Linked DNA regions of Variovorax terrae. The protein of the gene in region 1 binds, or shares a complex with, the protein of each later gene. Links are inferred from orthologs where the notes say so. Each region holds a gene or a part of one and is shown in the gene's direction. Other genes may lie near its edges. The genes, in order: mrdA and rodA.

The links.
Region 2: the proteins of mrdA (region 1) and rodA are in contact, whole or in part, in a crystal structure (PDB 6PL5), measured with the Thermus thermophilus proteins. The link is inferred for Variovorax terrae from one-to-one orthologs. Residues at the interface, in WP_223903432.1 of Thermus thermophilus: Arg4, Ile5, His6, Leu8, Ala9, Phe12, Ala15, Leu16, Leu19, Gly20, Arg22, Ala23, Trp24, Leu26, Gln27, Val28, Tyr31, Tyr34, Leu36, Leu43, Thr45, Asp47, Lys156, Gln157, Gly158, Ser160, Val184, Leu201, Glu202; in WP_223903423.1 of Thermus thermophilus: Phe161, Val165, Phe168, Val169, Leu172, Pro198, Tyr199, Glu202, Tyr211, Arg212, Asp213, Gln220, Val221, Gln223, Ser224, Ile226, Ala227, Ile228, Gly229, Ser230, Gly266, Phe267, Val270, Leu274, Tyr277, Gly278, Leu281, Phe285, Leu289, Arg297.

What each region holds. Positions count from the first base shown.
Region 1 is NZ_JALGBI010000003.1:34,398-40,461, reverse strand. Bases 1,457-4,409 are described here. They hold mrdA (penicillin-binding protein 2), read left to right. Parts: upstream 1,457-1,879; coding sequence 1,880-3,940; downstream 3,941-4,409. Other genes in these bases: MMF98_RS19530 (sulfite exporter TauE/SafE family protein), read right to left, coding at 4,051-4,409; mreD (rod shape-determining protein MreD), read left to right, coding at 1,457-1,809. Outside these bases: MMF98_RS19550 (rod shape-determining protein), read left to right, coding at 1-265; rod shape-determining protein MreC, read left to right, coding at 348-1,271; more of mreD, read left to right, coding at 1,291-1,456; more of MMF98_RS19530, read right to left, coding at 4,410-4,809; MMF98_RS19525 (ammonium transporter), read left to right, coding at 5,197-6,064. UniProt on the Escherichia coli protein: Catalyzes cross-linking of the peptidoglycan cell wall. Responsible for the determination of the rod shape of the cell. Is probably required for lateral peptidoglycan synthesis and maintenance of the correct diameter during lateral and centripetal growth.
Region 2 is NZ_JALGBI010000001.1:468,597-474,483, forward strand. The notes cover bases 1,162-3,937. They hold rodA (rod shape-determining protein RodA), read left to right. Parts: upstream 1,162-1,860; coding sequence 1,861-3,015; downstream 3,016-3,937. Other genes in these bases: MMF98_RS02120 (hypothetical protein), read left to right, coding at 1,162-1,851; MMF98_RS02130 (NAD(P)-dependent oxidoreductase), read left to right, coding at 3,021-3,899. Outside these bases: MMF98_RS02115 (hypothetical protein), read right to left, coding at 1-853; more of MMF98_RS02120, read left to right, coding at 856-1,161; metalloprotease TldD, read left to right, coding at 3,980-5,440; MMF98_RS02140 (hypothetical protein), read left to right, coding at 5,530-5,887. UniProt on the Escherichia coli protein: Peptidoglycan polymerase that is essential for cell wall elongation. Also required for the maintenance of the rod cell shape. Functions probably in conjunction with the penicillin-binding protein 2 (mrdA).

The sequences.
Region 1 (6,064 bases):
GCTGACCGACCCGCTCAACAACATCGTCTCGGCCGTCAAGAACGCGCTGGAGCAGACCCCGCCCGAGCTCGGTGCCGACATCGCCGAACGCGGCATGATGCTCACCGGCGGCGGTGCGCTGCTGCGCGACCTCGACCGCCTGCTGGCCGAGGAAACTGGCCTGCCGGTGCTGGTGGCCGAGGACCCGCTAACCTGCGTGGTGCGCGGCTGCGGCATTGCACTCGAGCGCATGGAGCGCATGGGCAGCATCTTTACCTCGGAGTGACGTGAAGCCAGTCCACCGGCCGCGGCCCCGCCACTTCGTGGCGATGCCCGGCCCGGCCGCCGGTTGACTGGAGAGGACCACCATGCCATTGGGCACCCTGGACCGCACGCCCCCGCCCTTCTTCAAGCAGGGCCCGTCGGCCCTGTCCAAACTGATGTTCTTCAGCGCGCTGGCGCTGCTGCTGATGGTGGCCGATGCGCGCTTTCGCGTCACGCAGCCGCTGCGCGCGGCGGTGGCCACCGTGCTCTATCCGATTCAATGGCTGGCCCTGCGCCCGGTGCAACTCGCGCGCCAGGGCGGCAGCTATTTCGAGGCGCTGCAAAGCGCCCAGGGCGAGGAACAGGCGGCGCGCCGCAAGCTGGCCCTGCAGTCGCAGCGCGCCAACCAGGTCGAGCAGCTGGCGCAGGAGAACGAGCGCCTGCGCAAGCTGCTGGCCCTGCGCGAGCAGGTGACCACGCCGGCCCAGGCCGCCGAGGTGCTGTACGACGCGGCCGACCCCTACACCCGCAAGGTGATCATCGACAAGGGGCTGGCCCAGGGCATCGAGGCCGGCTCGCCGGTGCTCGACGAGTCCGGCGTGCTGGGGCAGGTCACGCGCGTGCATCCGCTGGTCAGCGAGGTCACGCTGGTGATCGACCGCGACCAGGCCATCCCCGTGCTGAACACCCGCACCGGCGCGCGCAGCGTGGCCTACGGCGACCCGACCGGCCTGGCCGGCGGCGGGCTGGAGCTGCGCTTCATGGCCGGCAATGCCGACGTGCAGTCGGGCGACCTGCTCACCACCAGCGGCGTGGACGGCGTCTACCCGCCGGGCCTGCCGGTGGCCAAGGTGGACAAGGTGGAGCGCCGCGCCGACTCGGCCTTTGCCCGCATCCACTGCGTGCCGCAGGCGCTGGTGCAGGGCGCGCGCTACGTCATGGTGCTGAGCCCGGTGTCGGCGCAGATTCCCGAGCGCCCGCCGGGCGATGCCGCGCGCGAAACGGCGCGCAAGGGCCCGCGCAAATGAACCGCACCGGAGGCACGCCATGATCATGCGACCGGGCCAGCAGCTGCTGCTGCCGGCCAACCCGGTGTTCATCTGGGGCAGCCTGGTGATGGCCCTGCTGGTCAACCTGGTGCCGCTCGGGCGGGTGGCCTGGATGCCCGACGTGCTGGCGCTGGTGCTGGTGTTCTGGAGCGTGCACCAGCCGCTGCGCGTGGGCATCGGCGCCGCCTTCGTGTTCGGCCTGTGCATGGACGTGCACCAGGCCGCGCTGCTGGGCCAGCATGCCTGGGCCTACACCGCGCTGAGCTTCTTCGCCATCACCATCCACCGCCGCCTGCTGTGGTTCAGCGTGCCCTCGCAGGCGCTGCAGGTGCTGCCGCTGTTCGTCGCGGCCCATGCGATCGAGCTGACCATCCGCATGATCGGCGGCGGCGTGTTTCCCGGCCTGAGCCTGCTGCTGGCGCCGCTGTTCGAGGCCCTGCTGTGGCCGGTGGTGAGCGTGCTGCTGCTGGCGCCGCAGCGCCGGGCGCCCGATCCCGACGAGAACAGACCGCTATGAACGCCCGCACGGCCGCAGCGCAGGGCCGCTTCAAGCAAGGCCAGCGCCCTCGGGGAGCGTGGGGGCTCCAATGACCGAGCTGCCCAACGTCGAAGCCGACCTGTCCCGCTTCCGGCGCCGGGTGCTGGTGGCCAGCGCCGTGGTGCTGCTGGCGTTCCTGCTGCTGGTGCTGCGGCTGGCCTACCTGCAGGTCATCCGCCACGAGGACCTCGACGAGCAGGCCGAGAGCAACCGCACCGCGGTGGTGCCGATCGTGCCCAACCGCGGGCTGATCCTGGACCGCAACGGCGTGGTGCTGGCCACCAACTACTCGGCCTACACGCTGGAGATCACGCCGTCCAAGGCCGGCAACCTCGAGCAGACGCTGGATGCGCTGGCGCAGGTGGTGGACATCCAGCCGCGCGACCGGCGCCGCTTCAAGAAGCTGCTGGAGGAGTCCAAGAGCTTCGAGTCGCTGCCCGTGCGCACGCGGCTGAGCGACGAGGAGGTGGCGCGCTTCGCGGCGCAGCGCTACCGCTTTCCGGGCGTGGACATCAAGGCCCGGCTGTTCCGCAACTACCCCTACGGCGAGCTGGCGAGCCACGTGATCGGCTACATCGGCCGCATCAACCAGGCCGAGAAGGAGCGCATCGAGGACTCCGAGGACGACAGCAACTACCGCGGCACCGACTACATCGGCAAGCTCGGCGTCGAGCAGAGCTACGAGCGGCAACTGCACGGCATCACCGGCGTGGAAGAAGTCGAAACCTCGGCCGGCGGGCGGGCCGTGCGCAAGCTCGCCAGCAACCCGGCCACGCCGGGCAACACCGTGATGCTGTCGCTCGACATCAAGCTGCAGAAGCTGGTGGAGGACATGTTCGGCGAGCGCCGCGGCGCCCTGGTCGCGCTCGATCCGCGCAACGGCGAGGTGCTGGCCTTCGTGAGCAAGCCCACCTTCGACCCCAACCTGTTCGTCGAGGGCATCGACGTGGAGAACTGGCAGGCGCTCAACGAGTCGCTCGACAAGCCGCTGCTCAACCGGGCCCTGCGCGGCACCTACCCGCCGGGCTCCACCTACAAGCCGTTCATGGCCATGGCCGCGCTGCAGACCGGCAAGCGCTCGCCCAGCGCCATCATCCAGGACAACGCCTCCTGGACCTTCGGCGGCCACACCTTCCGCAGCCACGGCGACATCGCGCTCGGGCCGGTCGACATGTACCGCGCCATCGTCAAGTCGAGCAACGTGTACTTCTACTCGCTGGCCAACGACATGGGCGTGGACACCATGCACGACTTCATGAAGCCGCTGGGCTTCGGCCAGATCACCGGCATCGACATCAACGGCGAGGTGCGCGGCGTGCTGCCCAGCACCGAGTGGAAGCGCAATGCCTACAAGCGCCCCGAGCAGAAGAAGTGGTACGCGGGCGAAACCATCTCGCTGGGCATCGGCCAGGGCTACAACACCTTCACCATGCTGCAGATGGCGCAGGCCACGGCCATCCTGGCCAACAACGGCGTCAAGCACAAGCCGCACCTGGTGCTGGCGACGCAGGACGCGGTGACGCGCACGCGCGAGCCGGTGGTGCAGCCCGCGCCCGAAGACCTGGGCTTCAAGCCCGAGAACGTGGCCGTGGTGCGCCGCGCCCTGGTGGGCGTGACGCAGGAGGGCACCTCGGCGCGCGTGTTCGCGGGCGCCGGCTACCTGAGCGCGGGCAAGACCGGCACCGCGCAGGCCGTGACCATCGGCCAGAAGGACAAGTACAACAAGGCCAAGCTCGAGGAGCACCAGCGCGACCACGCCGTCTACATGGCGTTCGCGCCGGCCGACGAGCCGAAGATCGCGCTGGCCGTGATCGTGGAGAACGCCGGCTGGGGCGCCGAGGTGGCCGCGCCGCTGGCGCGCCGCGTGTTCGACTACTGGCTGCTCGGCCAGTACCCGAGCGAGCAGGACCTGGCGGCGGTGCAGAAGGGCCAGGCCTCCGCGCCCCTCGGCAAGCCGCGGGCGGCGGCGGACGTGGCCTGGCCGCCGGCCGGCGGCGTGGGCGCCCTGGCTGCCGCCGTGCCTGCGGCATCGGCCGCGGCGCCCGTGGCGGCTGGCGCGCCGCCCGCCCCGGGGCCGCTGACCGTGGCCGCGGGCCGGGCCGAGCGCTAGGGTCTGTTGCCCCGAAAACGCCTTTGCGCCGGCTCAGGCGGCTGTTTCATGGTGAAAACGGCTGGATGTCCTTGTCCTGCGGTCATCGGGCGCTATTAAAACCGTAGCAATCAGCGCAGGAAGGCGTCGTAGCCGGTCTTCAGGATCAGCGCGCTGACCACCAGGATGAACACGCTGCGCACGAAGCCCGTGCCGTGCTTGAGCGCCATGTGCGTGCCCAGCAGGCTGCCGACCACGTTGGCGATGGCCAGCGTCAGCGCGAAATGCCACCACACATGGCCCTTGAGCGCGAACAGGATCAGCGCGGCCAGGTTGGTGGCGGTGTTGAGCAGCTTGGCCGAGGCCGAGGCGTTGAGGAAGTCGTAGCCCAGCCAGCGCACGAACAGGAACACGAAGAAGCTGCCGGTGCCGGGGCCGAAGAAGCCGTCGTAGAAGCCCAGCACCAGGCCGATCACGCTGGCCGCCAGCGTCTCGGCGCGGCCCGACAGGCGCGGCGCATGGGTGTGGCCGAGCTGCTTCTTGGCCAGCGTGTAGGCCAGCACCGCGATCAGGATGAAGGGCAGCAGCCGGCGCAGGAATTCCGGCGAGATCACGGTCACGGCCCAGGCGCCGGCAAACGAGCCGGCAAAGCCCGCGGCGGCGGCCGGCAGCAGGGCGGCCCAGCGCATCTGCACGCGCCGGTGGTACTGCCAGGTGGCGATGGCCGTGCCCCAGACCGAGGCGCTCTTGTTGACGCCGAACAGGGTGGCAGGGTGGGTGGTGGGGAAGGTGGCGAACAGGGCGGGCACCAGAATCAGGCCGCCGCCGCCCACGATCGAGTCCACAAAACCGGCCAGCAGCGAGGCCAGCGACACGACAAACAATTCCATGACTCGATTGTCGCATCCGTGCGTACTCTCAAATCAATAGCATGGAATGACCGTGCGATGCGGACCTTGGCGGGTTTGGTTCCAGAAAAAGAAAAAGGCGCCGGCTGGGCCGGCGCCTTGTGAATCAGCATCTCGCGGGATGCCTGCAAATGTATTCTGGTAACTTGTGGGTGTCTCCTCGGTCCCTCGCCCTCACGGGCAGCGTGGCCCGGTTGCGAGTGGTAACACTTTACCGGATGCACTTTCCCAGTGCATTGGGGATTTCCCGGCCAGGCCTTCGCGCCATGGCGGGCGATCCGGTGCCGCAGGAAGGGGCGCAAAACGCCGCCGCGCTTTGGCATGACTTATGCAGAGCAGCTTGCAGTTGGGCACAAAACGGGAACCATCATGAGGGCAGTCGGACGGCGGATCATCCTGATCATCGGGCTCTGGGCGGGGTGCGGGGCCATGGCCTGGGCCCAGGCGCCCGCGGCTCCTCCAAACCCGCCGGCCGCCACGGCCAGCGCACCGGCCGAAGCGCCCGCAGCGCAGGTGGCGCCGGCCGTTGCCGTGCCCGCCCCGGCGCCTGCCGCCGCCCCGACGCGCCCCTCGCTGGTGCCGCAGGACAGCCTGAACGCGGCCGACACCGCCTGGATGATGACCTCCACGGCGCTGGTGCTGCTGATGACGCTGCCGGGCATCGCGCTGTTCTATGCCGGCATGGTGCGCAAGAAGAACGTGCTCAACACCATGGCCTGCGTGGTGGCCATCGCGGCGCTGGTCAGCCTGCTGTGGTTCGCCGTAGGCTACTCGTGGGCCTTCACCCCGGGCAGCGGCTGGCTCGGCGGCAGCGAACGGCTGTGGTTCAGCGGCCTGGACTACATGAAGGAGGCGGGCAAGGTGGCGGTCAGCCACGTCGCGCCCAACGTGCCCGAGTCGGTCTACGCGATGTTCCAGCTCAGCTTCGCCATCATCACCGCGGCGCTGGTGGTGGGCTCGTTCGTGGAGCGCATGCGCTTCTCGGCCATGCTCTGGTTCATCGGCATGTGGACGCTGTTCGTCTACGCGCCGGTGGCGCACTGGGTCTGGGAGCCGGGCGGCTGGCTGGCCAAACTGGGCGCGCTCGACTTCGCGGGCGGCTCGGTGGTGCACATCAACGCCGGTGTCTCGGGCCTGGTCTGCGCCTACTTCCTAGGCGCGCGGCGCGGCTACGGGCGCGAGCCGTTCGAGCCCTTCAACCTCGGCCTCACCATGGCCGGCGCCGGCCTGCTGTGGG
Region 2 (5,887 bases), on another replicon or contig:
TCGTGTAGTACGAGGTCTGGTAGCCGCCGGTGAGGGCGTTGCCCAGCACGCCGATGGAGACGGAGCTGTAGCTCCACGCATCGTTGCGCGCTCCGCTGGGCACCGTGGCGGTGCCGCTGGGCGTGGTGATCACCGTCGAGCCGGGGCTATAGACACAGGGCGTGCCCTGATTGGCTGCGATCATGCTCTCCAGCGTGGTGGCCGGCGTGGTGTAGCCGCCCTGTGGCGTGGATTGCGTGATCGAGGCGCAAGCAGACGTATTGTCGCTGGCGCTGGTCTTGCCCGCGGCCACGGCGGCGCTGGCGTTGCGCATCACGCTGCCCACGCCGGGGTAGTACGCCAGGGCCGTGTTCAGCGCCGAGGTCGTGTTGTAGTACAGCTTGGCGCCCGTGGGGAATGCGGTGGAGCCCAGCAGCGAGTCGGCATTGGCGACGTACAGGTTCGTGAAGCCGCCGTCGCGGATCTGCTGCAGCACCTCCAGCATGGTGCGGCCGCCGATGTCGAAGCTGGCGCGGTTGGACGAACCGATCTCGAACTTGTCGCAGATGTCGTAGTTGCTGTTGCCGGCGGCGTCGCGTACCGTGCTGAGGTTCTCGTAGTTGATCGGGCAGTTGATCCAGGACGTGCCATTCCAGTGCAGGTCGGATTGGCGGTTGGGCTGGCCGCCGAAGCCCCAGTTGGCCACAGCGCCCATGTTGTTGCTGCTGCGGCGGTCCACGTAGCGGGTGCGGTTGTTGCTGTCCGGCGTGTTCTGGGCGGCCGTGGAAGCCAGCACGCGCCAGTTCCAGTTCGAGCTGTCGTAGAAGTTCATCGAGTTGAGCTGCACGCTGGCCGCTGGCCGCTGGCGCTTCACTGGTGCTGCCCGAGCCGGAGGCGGTCTGGTTGTTGATGGCCACGATCGTGGCCACGGTCGTGGTGGTGAGGCCGGTGGTGGCATCGTTCACCAGGGCCTGGGCCAGGGTCGTCAAGGCTGCGGAGAGATCAGCGGGGTTCTGCGCGGCCTTCACACTGGGGTCGGCCAGCTTGGTCACGAGATCGGACAGGATTTGCAGCAGCTTCTGCTGGATGGCCTTGTCCAGGTCCTTCTGGTTGATGGTGCTGCCGTCGATCGGGTTCTTGGTGCCGACGGCGCTGGCCAGCGCCTTGGACTGCTGCTGGGTCGTGACCACCACCATGCGGGCGACGGTGCCGGCGGTCTTGCCGTCGGCGCTGCTGCTCTTGGTGAAGTCCTCGAACAGCGAGACGTTGAGGCCCAGCGTGGACTGGAGTGACGCGGCGGCCGACGCGGAGCTGGCGCCCGTGCTCTCGACCAGGGCCTGGACCAGGGTGGTCAGCGGGCTGACCACGCCGGGCTTGTCGGCAGGGGCCTTCAGGACGAAGGGGATGGGCACCGCGCCGGTGTCAGTGTCCACCGCATCGGTGCCGACCACGGCCAGGATGGGGTACTTGCCGGCATCTTCGGCCGGGACCTGCAGGGTGACGTTGCCGCTGCCGTCGGTGCGGCCCGAGGGCTCGCCGCTGTCGCAGGCGCCGTTCTTGTTCTTGTCGAGACAGACCAATGCATTCTTGATCGGGCCGTCGACCACGGTGATGGGGACGCTGGCAGTGGCGGACGGGGCGGGCGATGTGCCGCCACCGCCGCCGCCACAGGCGGCCAGGCTGAGCAGGGCGACGCTGGACAGCGCTGCGCCGATCCGGCGAAGCCGGGGGATGTTCATTTCCATGGGGTGCCTCCTCCTCGTGTTTCAATGGGGCGTGTCAAACGTAACACCAACTGTTTCAAATCGCATCCCCAAAATATGGGGTGAGATGGCCGGTGTGGGCGAGGCGCGACAGGTCCGCGCGGGATAATCCACCCCCATGGCCGCCGTATTCGAAAAACCCTCCTACTGGCAGCGTGCCGCCCCGATGTTCCGGGGCTTTGACGGCCCGCTGGCCTTTGCCGTGTTCCTGCTGGTCTGCGCCGGCCTGCTGACCATGTATTCGTCCGGCTACGACCACGGCACGCGCTTCATCGACCATGGCCGCAACATGCTGATTGCCGGCGCCATCATGTTCGTGATGGCGCAGATCCCGCCGCAGCGGCTGATGACGTTCGCCGTGCCTCTGTACACGGCGGGCGTGGTGCTGCTGATCGCGGTGGCGGTCTTCGGCATCACCAAGAAGGGCGCCCGGCGCTGGATCAACCTCGGCGTGGTGATCCAGCCCAGCGAAATCCTCAAGATCGCCATGCCGCTGATGCTGGCCTGGTGGTTCCAGAAGCGCGAAGGCCAGTTGCGGCCGCTCGATTTCCTGGTGGCCGCTGTGCTGCTGGGCGTGCCGGTGGGCCTGATCATGAGGCAGCCCGACCTGGGGACCGCGCTCCTGGTGCTGTCGGCCGGGCTGTCGGTGATCTTCTTCGCGGGCCTGTCCTGGAAGCTGATCCTGCCGCCGGCGCTGATCGGTCTCGTCGGCGTGATCCTGATCGTGATCTTCGAGCCCAGCCTGTGCGCCGACGGCGTGCGCTGGCCGGTGCTGCACGACTACCAGCAGCAGCGCATCTGCACCCTGCTGGACCCGAGCCGCGACCCGCTGGGCAAGGGCTTCCACACCATCCAGGGCGTGATCGCCATCGGCTCGGGCGGGGTCTTCGGCAAGGGCTTCATGCAGGGCACGCAGACGCACCTGGAGTTCGTTCCCGAGCGCACCACCGATTTCATCTTCGCCGCCTATTCCGAGGAATTCGGCCTGCTCGGCAACCTGTTCCTGATCGCCGGCTTCGTGTTCCTGATCCTGCGCGGGCTGGCGATCGCGCTGGAGGCGCCCACGCTGTTCTCGCGCCTGCTGGCGGGCGCCGTGACGCTGATCTTCTTCACCTACGCCTTCGTCAACATGGGCATGGTCAGCGGCATCCTGCCCGTGGTGGGCGTGCCGCTGCCTTTCATCAGCTACGGCGGCACGGCCATGGTCACGCTCGGCATGGGCCTGGGCATCCTGATGGCGATCTCCAAGTCCAAGCGGCTGGTGCAATCGTGACGGCGATGGCGGCGCCTTACCCGGTCGGTGTCATCGGCGTCGGCAACATGGGCGCCGGCATGGCGGCCAACCTGCTGGCCCGGGGCTGGCCGGTGCGGGTGTGCGACCTGGATCCGGTCCGCACCGCGGAATTGACCTCCCAGGGCGCCGAGGTCCGCGCCAGTGGGTCATTGATTGCTATGGATTCGACAGCAATCATCGTCTGCGTGGTGGACGCGGCCCAGACCGAAGCCGTGCTGTTCGGCCCCGACGGCGCGGCCGGTGCGCTGCGGCCCGGCCAAGCCGTGCTGCTGTGCCCCACCATCGCGCCGCAGGACACCGAGGACTTCGCCCGCCGGCTGGCAGCGCTGGGCGTGCACGCCATCGACGCGCCCCTGTCGGGCGGGCCGGTCCGGGCGCGCGACGGCAGCATGAGCCTCATGGTGGCCTGCGCCGACGCGGCGTTCGAGGCGCACCGCGGTTTGATCGAGACACTGTCCAGCCGCGTCTTCCGCATCAGCCGGCGGCCGGGCGACGGCGCGCGCACCAAGCTGGTCAACAACCTGCTGGCGGGCATCAACCTCGTGGGGGCGGCCGAGGTGCTGGCGCTGGCGGAGCGCATGGGGCTTGATCCTGGCGCCACCCTGGACGTGATCGAGCAGTCCAGCGGCCAGAGCTGGATCGGCTCGGACCGCATGCGCCGCGCCGTCGCGGGCGACTACGCGCCGCGCGCCCATGTGACGCTGCTGGAAAAAGACACGCGGCTGGCGGTACAGGCCGCCCGTGCCGCCGGGTTCGACGGGCCGCTGGGCGCGCGCGTGAGCGCCGTGTTTGCGCAGGCCCGCGAGGCCGGCCTGGCCGGCGAGGACGACGCGGCGATCTTCAAGCTGCTGCGCAAGACCTGAAGCATCGCTGCCGCCGCTGCGGGCGGGCCGGTGCAACCTTGCCGCCGCGCGGGGGATGGGGCTCGGCCTAAAATGGGCCCATGATCTCCCGCGAACCCACCCTTGAGCGCCTGGCCACGGCCCAGCGCCTGCTGCTCGAACCCTTTGGCCTCAACGAATCGCACCTGAGCCGCGCGCTGGCCGAGATCACCGCGCACAAGGTGGACGACGCCGACCTGTATTTCCAGTACACGCGCAGCGAAGGCTGGAGCCTGGAGGAGGGCATCGTCAAGACCGGCTCGTTCAGCATCGACCAGGGCGTGGGCGTGCGCGCGGTCAGCGGCGAAAAGACCGCCTTCGCCTATTCCGACGACATCTCCGAAGCCTCGCTGCTGGATGCGGCTCGCACCGTGCGCTCCATTTCGGCTGCGGCCCGGGGAGGCCGGGCCAAAGTGGCGCCCAGGAAGGTCGCTTCGAGCCGCTCGCTGTACCAGGGGCTGGACCCGATCGCCACGCTGGACAGCACGGCCAAGGTGCACCTGCTCGAAAAGGTCGAACAACTGGCCCGCGCCCGGGACCCGCGCGTGGCGCAGGTGATGGCGGGCTTGGCCAGCGAATACGACGTGGTGATGGTGGCGCGCGCCGACGGCACGCTGGCGGCCGATGTGCGCCCGCTGGTGCGCCTGAGTGTGACCGTGATTGCCGAACAGAACGGCCGCCGCGAAATGGGCTCGGGCGGCGGCGGCGGGCGCTTCGGCCTGGCCTATTTCGATGACGAGCACATCGCTTCGTATGTGAACGACGCAGTCAATGCCGCGCTGACCAACCTCGAATCGCGCCCGGCCCCGGCCGGCGAGATGACCGTGGTGCTTGGCCCCGGCTGGCCCGGCATCCTGCTGCACGAAGCCATCGGCCACGGGCTGGAAGGCGACTTCAACCGCAAGGGCTCGAGCGCCTTCAGCGGCCGCATCGGCCAGCGCGTGGCGGCCAAGGGCGTCACCGTGCTGGACGACGGCACCATCGCCGACCGCCGCGGCTCGCTCAACGTCGATGACGAGGGCAACGCCAGCCAGCGCAACGTGCTGATCGAGGACGGCATCCTCAAAGGCTACATCCAGGACGCGATGAATGCGCGCCTGATGAAGGTTCGGCCCACCGGCAACGGCCGGCGCGAGAGCTACGCCCACATCCCGATGCCGCGCATGACCAACACCTACATGCTGGGCGGCTCGCGGGTGCCCGAAGAAATTGTGGCCAGCATCAAGAAGGGCCTGTACGCCACCAACTTCGGCGGCGGCCAGGTCGACATCACCTCCGGCAAGTTCGTGTTCTCCGCGAGCGAGGCCTTCTGGGTCGAGAACGGCAAGATCCAGTACCCGGTCAAGGGCGCCACCATCGTGGGCAACGGGCCCGACGCGCTCACGCGCGTGAGCATGATCGGCAACGACATGGCGCTCGACCCCGGTGTGGGCACCTGCGGCAAGGAAGGCCAGAGCGTGCCGGTGGGCGTGGGCCAGCCGACGCTGCGCATCGACGGCCTGACCGTCGGCGGCACCGCCTGAGCCAGGCCCCGGCGTCGCATGGGCTGCCTCGTCCGCGCCGGATGCGCCGCCGCTTGGCAGAGCCACGCTGTCCCCGCACAATGCAGGCCATGACACCCTCGCGACTGAGCATCGACCCTTCCACCCAGCTGCCCCACGCCCAGAGTTTCAGCGAGCTGAGCCATTTCCTGCGCTCGGCCGTGGCCGACGAAGAGACGCTGCAGCTGGGTGACAGCATGGGCCTGCTGGCCTCGCACATCGAGGCCATCGTGGCGGCGCTCAAGCAGGGGCATGACCGGGCCGCCGTGGCCCCTTTGCTGATGGACCTGCTGACCATCCTGCGCGAGCACCGGGCCCTGGTGATCGGACTGAACACGGCCTGGCGCGGCCTGTACGAGTACGCCTCCTATCTCGCGGCGCTCAACAACTTCCGGGTGCTGATCGGCCAGTGGCTGCTGGACAAGGACG